2 regions of the Paenibacillus sp. GYB006 genome follow, and region 1 is predicted to be linked to the other one. Evidence: riboswitches for the same ligand, from Rfam matches in the RefSeq annotation. Region 1 holds a riboswitch; the other holds the start of a gene.
The links. Region 1 has a riboswitch for cyclic di-AMP ahead of PV403_RS20885 (ubiquitin-like domain-containing protein). Riboswitches for the same ligand answer to the same signal wherever they lie in the genome.
Positions count from the first base shown of each region.

Region 2: linked by a shared signal. The riboswitch ahead of PV403_RS00845 (hypothetical protein) and the one ahead of PV403_RS20885 (ubiquitin-like domain-containing protein) in region 1 are both predicted to bind cyclic di-AMP.

Region 1 covers NZ_JARBDA010000015.1:10,186-15,291, forward strand. The annotation lists gene PV403_RS20875 (HD domain-containing protein) at 168-1,448, shown strand; gene PV403_RS20880 (TatD family hydrolase) at 1,509-2,273, shown strand; cyclic di-AMP (ydaO/yuaA leader) riboswitch at 2,463-2,679, shown strand; gene PV403_RS20885 (ubiquitin-like domain-containing protein) at 2,951-4,153, shown strand; gene rnmV (ribonuclease M5) at 4,320-4,865, shown strand; gene rsmA (16S rRNA (adenine(1518)-N(6)/adenine(1519)-N(6))-dimethyltransferase RsmA) at 4,879-5,106, shown strand, end outside.
Region 2 covers NZ_JARBDA010000001.1:176,953-182,058, reverse strand. The annotation lists gene PV403_RS00860 (serine hydrolase domain-containing protein) at 1-663, shown strand, start outside; gene PV403_RS00855 (Nramp family divalent metal transporter) at 1,032-2,339, shown strand; gene PV403_RS00850 (HAD family hydrolase) at 2,412-3,083, opposite strand; gene PV403_RS00845 (hypothetical protein) at 3,286-3,699, opposite strand; cyclic di-AMP (ydaO/yuaA leader) riboswitch at 3,844-4,014, opposite strand; cyclic di-AMP (ydaO/yuaA leader) riboswitch at 4,107-4,326, opposite strand; gene PV403_RS00840 (glutathione peroxidase) at 4,692-5,106, shown strand, end outside.

The DNA.
Region 1 (5,106 bases):
ATTATTATAACGCTTGTCGATTTGGAAATCAAAACTATAGCCTAATTCGACACAAAATGTCGTAAAATGTCGAAAAAAATAATAAATAGTTGACTATAAGTCGAAATTGTTGTAAGGATTGCGCGCAATTGAATTTTAATTCATTATCTTGAGGAGGATTGAGACATATGCAACTAAAACTAACTGAAGAAAAGGTTTTTAAAGATCCAGTTCATAATTATGTGCATGTTAAAGATCCGATTATCTGGCAGCTAATCAATACCCCTGAATTTCAACGTCTTCGTCGAATTAGACAGCTGGGGACTTCCTATCTGACTTTTCATGGAGCTGAACATAGCCGTTTCTCCCATTCGCTCGGTGTTTATGAAATTACGAGAAAAATTATTTCGCAATTTGAGCGAAGTGGTTATACAGACTGGCCAACAGAAGAGAAACTTGTCGCACTTTGTGCGGCTCTGCTGCATGATGTGGGTCATGGACCTTTTTCACATTCTATAGAAGAAGCATTTGATATGAACCATGAAGAGTGGACATGTAAAATTATTATGGGAGATACGGAGATTGGGGCGATTCTAAGAACGGTTGCACCTGATTTTCCAGAGAAGATAGCTTCTGTCATTGAAAAGACCTACGATAAACCAATTGTAGTAAACCTTGTGTCGAGTCCACTTGATGCAGATCGTATGGATTATTTATTACGAGATGCTTATTACACGGGGGTAAACTATGGCACGATTGACCTCGATCGAATCCTAAGAATGTTGCGTCCGTATCATGGCAGGGTTGTCGTAAAGGATTCAGGAATGCATGCGGTAGAAGATTATCTAATGGCTCGTTATCAAATGTATTGGCAAGTATATTTTCATCCTGTAACCCGCAGTTCAGAAATTATTCTTCGTCAAATCTTTAGAAGAGCAAAAGAGCTTGTTCAAAGCGAATATTCATTCGGTTTTATGTTACCCTCACTCCTTTCCCTCATTAAAGGGAATATTACGGTACAAGAATATCTTCGTATTGATGAGTCCATTATACAAACTGCATTTAACCAGTGGACTGAAGAGAAGGATGAATTGCTACGAGATCTATGTACGCGATTTCTAGATCGAAAACTGTATAAATATGTAGAAGTGGATCTTATGTCAGCTGATGAAATCACGGAAATCACACAGGCTTTTGAAGATGTGGGCCTTAATCCAGAGTATGACCTGGAAATTGATTTTCCATCTGATCTGCCGTATGATGTGTTTCGTCCGGATGATGAGGATAGCCAAAAGCAAATTATTATCATCGACAAACAAGAACGTCTACGCGATATCTCAGAAGTATCTGAAATCGTTCGGTCCATCAGCGGCATTCAGCGAGGCAAGTACCATCTATACTTTCCAGAAGAAAAAGTGAGGACAGTTCTTGGTCAACTACCACCTCAAATCGCAAAAATATTTTCCTAAGCATGTAATGTTCTTTAGAATAGATACTTTTCATTCATAGCAAGAGAGGAGCACAAAACGATGTTATTTGACACACATACGCATTTAGATGCAGCAGAATTTGACAACGATCGAGAAGAAGTAATCCAGCGTGCTCTCGATGCGGGAGTAACTCGGATGGTAAATATCGGTTTTAACCGCGAAACGATACCGACAACCATGGAACTTGTCGAAAAGTACGATTTCATCTATGGAGCTGTTGGCTGGCATCCGGTAGATGCTATTACGATGAAGGATGGAGACCTGGAGTGGATCGCTTCTTTGTGTGAGCATGAGAAAGTGGTAGCAATCGGGGAGATTGGACTAGACTACCACTGGGATACTTCTCCAAAAGACATTCAGCATACGGTTTTACGGCGTCAAATTGGACTTGCTAGAGAAATCAGCATGCCGATTATAATTCATAATCGAGATGCTCATGAGGATATAGTTAAAATCCTGCGTGAAGAAAAAGCCCATGAGGTCGGCGGGATCATGCACTCTTTCTCAGGAAGCTGGGAAACGGCACAAATGTGTCTTGATATGGGATTCCATCTTTCGTTTGGGGGCCCTATCACTTTTAAGAATGCGAAACAGCCGAAAGAGGTACTTGCCAAGGTACCTATGGATCGATTGTTGATTGAGACGGACTCTCCATACCTGACACCACATCCATATCGCGGAAAGCGAAATGAAACGGGACATGTGGCGCTCGTGGCAGAAGCTGCAGCGTCTTTAAAAGGGGTATCTGTAGAGGAAATCGGGCAGATTACGACTCAAAATGCACTGGAACTATTTGGAATATAGTTCATATTTGGAGCAAAACAGATGAAATAGTGAGTAAACAAGAGCGATTCACCTTTTTGGAAGGCTTTTCACGTGTTTATTACAAAGTTTTAACCATTTATTTAGAAAAACGTACTTGAATACGGCTTTACAACATGCATACAAACAGGATATCATCGTCTCAGTGAAATGTTGAAATATTCACTTCGTGTGTTATTCTCGCTGAATTCTTCAAAAACCGAAGAGCGGGGGAACCAATAAGTTGGTCTTATAAGCTTGTAGCTTTATACTTTAGACCATCATATTTGATTTCATTTTGAGTCTTGGGGTGAAGGAAAAGGCACTAGCCATGAGCTAATGACCTGATCCAGGGCGACTCTTGCGTCCCAATCCGACAGCTAACTCCGTAAGCGTATAAAGAGGTAAACTCGCGTTTGATGTTTCCGGTTATTCTTATGATCTTATCCGGAAGCCATGAGAGAGCTCCTCATAAACTCTCTACTGGCTTTTTGTTTTAGGAGAATAAAAGTTACAACCTCGTCATACTGTTGGTTAACAGGAGGAAACATCATGCCGCGAAGAGTGGCACATGGTGCAGAAACAGAAGCAATCTGATTCTGTATACAAATGTTATAGTCGCGTCAAAATACAATCATGCATTACTCTTGACGGCGGGACTACGAAGGAGGACGGAGTAAGTGGGAAATTTCCAACCAGAGGAGACCCATGAGTCACCATCATCCAGCAAGTCTTACGCGTTGCGATGGAAGCATGAGAATCTGCGTCAAATGATATTAGTCGCAATCTTCTCAATCGCACTGTTAGTTATGGTCTCTCTTATTGTTTACAGTCAGGGAGGTAAGGAAATTTCACTAGTCGTGGATGGCAAGGTCCAAACGCTGGAAACTCGTGAGGGTATGCTTAATGAAGTGCTGGATGAGCATGCAATCACAGTAAGCCCCCATGATGAGATTTCGATGCCGCTGAATGGAGCAATCGAAGATGGAGATCAAGTTACCATTAAACGAGCTGTTGCCGTGAACGTAACAGCAGATGGAAAAACGGAACAAATTTATACGACAAAGGATACAGTCCAGGAAGCGCTTCAAAATGAGGGCGTGAAGGTATCAGAAGATGATAAAGTATATCCTTCTGTGGACACCGCGGTGAAAGCAGATCTTAATATTAAAATTGTCCGGGTAGCGAAACAAACGGCAAAACAAGAAGTTGCGATTCCTTATAAAGTAATCAAAACTGCTGACCCTAGCTTGTACAAAGGGGATAACCGCGTAATACAAAATGGGCAAGAAGGTGTGATGGTTCAAACCATCGAGAAAGTGTTCCAGGATGGTAAATTGGTATCCAAGAAAATGACAGGCAAGACCATTTCGAAGAATCGTGTCGATAAGGTCATTGCTGTCGGGTCCAAGAAAAAGCCAGAGCCTAAACCTGAACCTAAGCCCGAGACACTTGTGGCAGCAGCTAGTACATCAAATGTAAGTAACAAATCTTTATCAGATAAAGTGAAGAAGGTATCTTCCTCTTCTTCAAGCAGTGATACAATAACGAAAGACGGCGTTTCTTTTAAAGCGAAAAAAGTACTTAATAATGTTTCTATGACAGCTTATTCTTCGGAAGAAGAAGGCATAGGAACAAAAACAGCATCCGGTACTCGTGTACAGGAAGGTCGCACAATTGCTGTTGATCCAAATGTGATACCACTTGGATGGTGGGTTTATATTGAAGGCGTCGGGTTCCGCCGTGCTGAAGATACGGGCGGTGCTATTAAAGGAAATAAAATAGACGTCTATTATGACAGTCTGGACCAAGCCTTAACTTTTGGCCGTAAAAAGGGAAAAACCGTGTATGTCATCGGTCCTGTGAAGCCGGAACTGAACTAAAATATAATTTACAATGCATCACTAATGCTATAGTATTAACAACATGATTCGGTGATGCTATATAAGGTGAACGGAAGTTTAGACCACAGGTCTATCGTTTGCCTCTTACATGCAGAAGAGGAAATTTTCCTCTTCTCTTTTTGTTTAGAAAGGAAGACAAGCGGTCATGATTAAAGAAATTATTGTCGTTGAAGGCAGAGATGATACCGTAGCAATTAAACGGGCTGTAGATGCAGACACCATTGAAACGGGAGGCTCTGCTATTAATGCTCAAATTTTGAGAAAAATCGAACTTGCCCAGCAGAGAAGGGGTGTAATTGTACTTACAGATCCTGATCATGCTGGAGAACGCATTCGTAAAATAATAGCGAATAAAATTCCCGGGGTAAGTCATGCTTTCATAAAAGAAAAAGATGCGACTCGTAAAGGCGATATTGGCGTTGAGAATGCTTCACCGGAAGCGATTCGTCAGGCGTTATCCCGGGCTCATACAGCGTATGAGGCAGCTAAGCCGCTTATCGACTGGCAGGACTTGATCGAAGCAGGGCTTATTGTACACCCCGATGCTGCTTCTCGGCGTATGGAGCTTGGTAACATTTTGGGAATTGGTTATTGTAATGGAAAACAGTTATATAAAAGACTAACGATGTTTCAGATTAGTCGTGAAGAGTTTGTAAATGCACTTGAGCAAATTGAACAAAAAGGATTGTGAGAATGTGAAGGGTATGGATGAAATTGCAACACCAAGGCGGACAAAAGAGATTATTGCAAGACACGGATTTTCTTTCAAGAAAAGCTTGGGACAAAACTTTCTTATTGATCAGAACATCCTCCACAAAATTGTAGATGCTGCAAATCTGGATGAAAACAAAGGTGCGCTGGAGATTGGACCAGGTATTGGAGCACTGACTGAAAAACTGGCACAGGCAGCTAAGAAAGTAACTGCAGTGGAA
Region 2 (5,106 bases), on a different contig from region 1:
CACCCTAGAATCCCTTCCCCTGGAGAAATCACATTATATGAACTGCTGACGATGTCAACAGGACATGATAACCCTCCATTGTGGGCCCAAGAGCGTAATTCTCTCATAGAAAAAGACTGGGCGAAGCATTATCTCTCCTTACCTTTAGACCGTGCACCGGGAGAACAATTTACATACAGCAGCGGAGATACTTTTATGATATCTGCTCTTGTGCAAGCGGCAGTGGGTGAAACGGTTCGGGATTATTTGGTTCCTCGGCTATTTACTCCGCTCGGGATTTACGACGTGAAGTGGGATAGTTCACGGCTTGGCGTTACACTTGGTTGTACTGGACTTAGAATCAGCACTGAAGAATTGGTACGGTTCGGTCAGCTGCTATTGAACAAAGGAAAATGGAATGATGAACAATTAATCCCAGAGTCTTGGATCACTTATGCTACCCGCAAACATATAAACACCCCTGCTGAAGGAGACTGGGGAGTCGGATACGGCTGTCAGTTCTGGATGTGTACTCACGAGGCATATCGTGCAGATGGAGCTTTCGGTCAGCTGCTTGTCATCATACCTGATAAAGAAGCGGTGATCGCGATCAATAGCGAGGAAAATAATATTCAAGGAATTATGGATGTCATGTGGTCTGAAGTTTATCCACAATTAGGATGAAGATTCACCCTAATTCCATATCTATAGAAGATACTTTAGCAAGCAAAGTTAGCATTCCTATCCTTTGCTTGTTTTTTTTGTGGATCAAAACGCTTCTATTTGTCTATGTATCGTTACAAATTTATCGTTTTAATGAGTTATTCAATTGATTTTAGTTTATATGTATAAATGAACACATCCCGCATTTTTCATTTATTTCACCCGCGCATAAATGTTGCACTAGACAAATAAAATTGAAGTAGTACAATATATTTTGTAAACACAAGATATATTTTCTGAAAAAAATCAGATTTTCATTTGTAATTTTCATTTCCAATAGAAACAGGTGACATCTTATGAGTTTTTCTAAAAAACAAAAACAAAATTCAATGTATTCTTTATCGGGAGGAGAAACTGGAGGTGGAAGTTATACGGGTTCTCTTACGGTGCCTACAGACGCATCCTGGTTTCGTAAGCTACTCGCTTTTACCGGACCCGGCTTCCTTGTTGCGGTTGGTTACATGGACCCAGGGAACTGGGCAACAGATATCGCCGGTGGATCCCAGTTCGGGTATCGCCTGCTGTTTGTCATCGTCCTGTCTAATCTCATGGCCGTTGTACTCCAGACGCTTTCAGGCAAGCTGGGACTTGTTACAGGTAAAGACCTTGCTGAGGCATGTCGTGACCGTTTTAATCCCGCCGTTGTTGTTGTGCTTTGGGTTCTCGCAGAACTAGCCATTGCAGCTACGGATCTTGCAGAAGTCATTGGTTCAGCCATTGCACTTAATTTGTTGTTTGGCATCCCCATTCTGTATGGGGTTATTATTACAGCAGTCGATGTTCTGCTGATTCTACTCCTTCAGAATAAAGGAGTTCGGACTTTAGAAAGTATCGTCATCGTCTTAATGGGTACCATCGCGATTTGTTTTGGGATTGATTTGTTTATGGCGCATCCCAGCAGTTCCGGTATCATGCAAGGTCTCGTTCCCGATGCCGAAGTGCTGCGTAATCCTGAAATGCTCTATATAGCAATCGGTATCCTCGGCGCAACAGTAATGCCGCATAATCTATATCTTCATTCTTCTATCGTGAAGTCACGCAAGATTGAAAATACAGTTAAAGCCAAAAAAGAAGCGATCCATTATACGACGATTGACTCGACGATCGCCCTGACCATTGCCATGTTTATCAATGGCGCGATCCTCGTGGTCTCCGCAGCAGCGTTTCACCAAGCAGGCATGTTTAATGTAGCAGATATAACAGATGCATATCATCTGCTTACCCCGCTTCTCGGAACAACGGTAGCCAGTATTTTATTCGGGATTGCACTGCTCGCTTCAGGGCAAAACTCAACCCTTACCGGTACACTGTCCGGTCAGATTGTAATGGAGGGTTTCCTTAATATCAGATTGCCTGCATGGCTAAGACGACTTGCGACCCGGCTGATTGCCATTATCCCTGCTGTCATTGTTACGGCGATTGCAGGTGAGAAAGGTACCACCGATCTGCTGATTCTGAGCCAAGTCATTTTATCACTGCAGCTTCCTTTTGCCGTCATTCCGCTTGTCATGTTTACAAGCAGTAAAAAAATGATGGGTGAATTCGTCAACAAAAAATGGCTAAGCATCTTATCTTGGACCATTGCAGGAATCATTGTCATCTTAAATATATGTCTGCTCGCATTAACCCTTTTCTGAGTATAAAAAAAAGTCTGCATCGTAGTAATTCTACTGTGCAGACTATTTTTTTCGCTCTTTTTCAAGCCAAGATTATAAGAGCAGTGCTATTAATTCATCCAAACTGGATATGGTACAATCCGGCGTATCACCTGCACCTGTAGAGGGTTGATATCTTCCATACCCTTGTAAAATACGGATGGTTTTCATTCCAAGTAATTTAGCAGGAACAATATCATTATCAATCCGATCCCCAATCATAACTGCTTCCGAAGGAGCGCATCCTGCTTTTTGCAAAGCATATTCATACAGTCTCACGTCCGGTTTAGCTAATCCTTGTTCTGCAGAACAAGCGATAACATCAACATAAGAACTAAAACCATATTGATGAAGCCGTTCAGCCGTACCTGGACTCTGATTCGCAATAACCCCAATTCGGTAATATTCACCGAGCTGAGCAAGAATTTTTTTAGCTTCTGGGTAAGGAGTCTCCAGTTCTTTACGGAATTTCAGCCTAGGCCGAATATAAGCCTTGTCCTCTTCCTTCTCAATCAACTGAGAGATTGCATACTGCATGGGAGAATCAATAAAATTAGAGTAACTTTCAATAAACTTCTCCCTCACATCCTGAATCGTAATGGAATAACCTCGATCTGCAGCACGCTCAACAAACTGATTCATAATATGGTCCACCGGTATCCATTCATCGACAAGCGTGTCCCCTACATCAAAAAAAAGCCACTTTACGTCAGACCACATTCCCATCTATTGTCTCAACCTTTCAAGTTACAATGATCTTCCATATAAAAAAGACCCATGATGATCATGAGTCTCACACTACGTGTATCTTATTTGACCATTATAGCAATGCAAGATTTGTTCCGCAATCATAGTAAGAATACCTACCCTACTACATCAATAGATGTAAAACCACTTCTACATTTATCATTTCATGGCGAAAAACATTCTAATTAACAGCAGCTCGTTCTTCGTTCAACAAGAATCCGACTTCACCCTTGATGGTGAAAATGATATGATTCGCTCCCATCCCCCGGTATACACCCCGAGGATGATTCTGTTGAGTAATGATCGTTATCGGTTTTTGTGTCCATGGTCTGCATATTTGCAGAAAGCGACAGGTTAAATTCATGCTGTTCTCAAACAAAAATATCCGTCCTACTGTTGCATCGGGCAACGCCCATTTATGAGCAAACGCAGTATCCATACGGATAATATGCTGCACTCCAAGCCTTCTAACCTTTTTTTCTTCCTGTGCGCTATTCGTGAGAACGGCAAAGGACAGCTTTTTGTACATTAGTAACCGAATAAAATTTCGAGCTGCTTCATTAGGTGCAGTAACCAAAATGATTTCATTATTCATTGTGTAAGCCTCCCTATGATTGAAAAGACAACAAAAAAAGAACACCATGTACATCTGAAGGCATGCCGGCGCTCTCCCACCCGAATAGGAATATAAGGAATTACGAAAATTCCCGATTACCCTCTCGGGTGCTCACGGTTCTGCTGCCTCTCCCTATATACGCTTACGAGGTTAGCTGCCGGATTCGGACAAGAGAGAGTTGCCCTATTCCCGGCCTGACGACCCGGAAATTCACCCCTTGGAATAAACAATCTTTCGACTGTTCATTCCCGTTTGGTTCCCCCGTTTTTATAAAAGATCCACCCGAAAATAAATAGATGAATCTAAAAATTCAGCGTAGAAAACAATAAAAAACCACAGAGGGTTAGCGCCCCTGCGGTCGATAAACGATCACAAGATTCATCATTCCTCTCTCAAGTTATTAGCTTACGAGGTTAGCTGTCGGATTCGGACGATGAGAGTCGCCCTTCCTTACACATCGAATGGCACTGTCATTCGACGAATAAAGATTCACCCCAACAAAGTTCCTAGAACCAACTTTTACACCGATCCAAGCAGCCCTGCTATCATTGGTTCCCCCGTTTTTCGTTTGAATACATCAAGACGAAAATTCAGCAAGCATAGTAATGAGAATTTCTATTGTTTTATAAAATGTAACTCGTCTTTCTTTGTGCTCAAGATTTACGATATGAATCATACACCCGAAGCAGAACGGTGTAAAGGTATTCTAGAGCTCACTTCAGTCAATATTACGCCATATCCCCCTAAATTCACCCAAAAAACGAAACAATAAGGCTTCCATATCCTCTAATCTCTTTGTATCTCAGTATTACATATATTTTGTTTAAACCTTAAGAAGACAAGATATATACTTGCCTCACATTGTTCAACCCCCTTTATTAATTGTTTAAAATTTAATTGTAGAAAATATTGTAAACCCCTTATCTATTCTCTTATAATAAGAAGAAAAAGACGAGGCGGTGGGTCAATCTATGTCCATTTATGATTTCAATGTTAATACCCTGAAAGGGCAGGAACTTCATATGTCAGCTTATAAAGGTAAGGTTATGCTTATCGTTAATACCGCCAGCAAATGCGGATTATCACCGCAGTTCAAAGGATTACAAGAACTCTATGATAAATTTAATCAGCAGTCTTTTGAAGTACTCGGTTTTCCAAGTAATCAATTCGCGAGTCAAGAACCAGGGACAAGTGATGATATCGCTGAATTTTGCCAGATGAATTACGGTGTCAGTTTCCCTATGTTTGAGAAAGTAAATGTGAACGGAGAAGATGCTCATCCCCTCTTCAAATATCTAACGACCACGGCACCTGGTATTCTAGGATCGAAAGCGATCAAATGGAACTTCACTAAATTTCTTGTGGATCAAGAAGGACACATTGTAA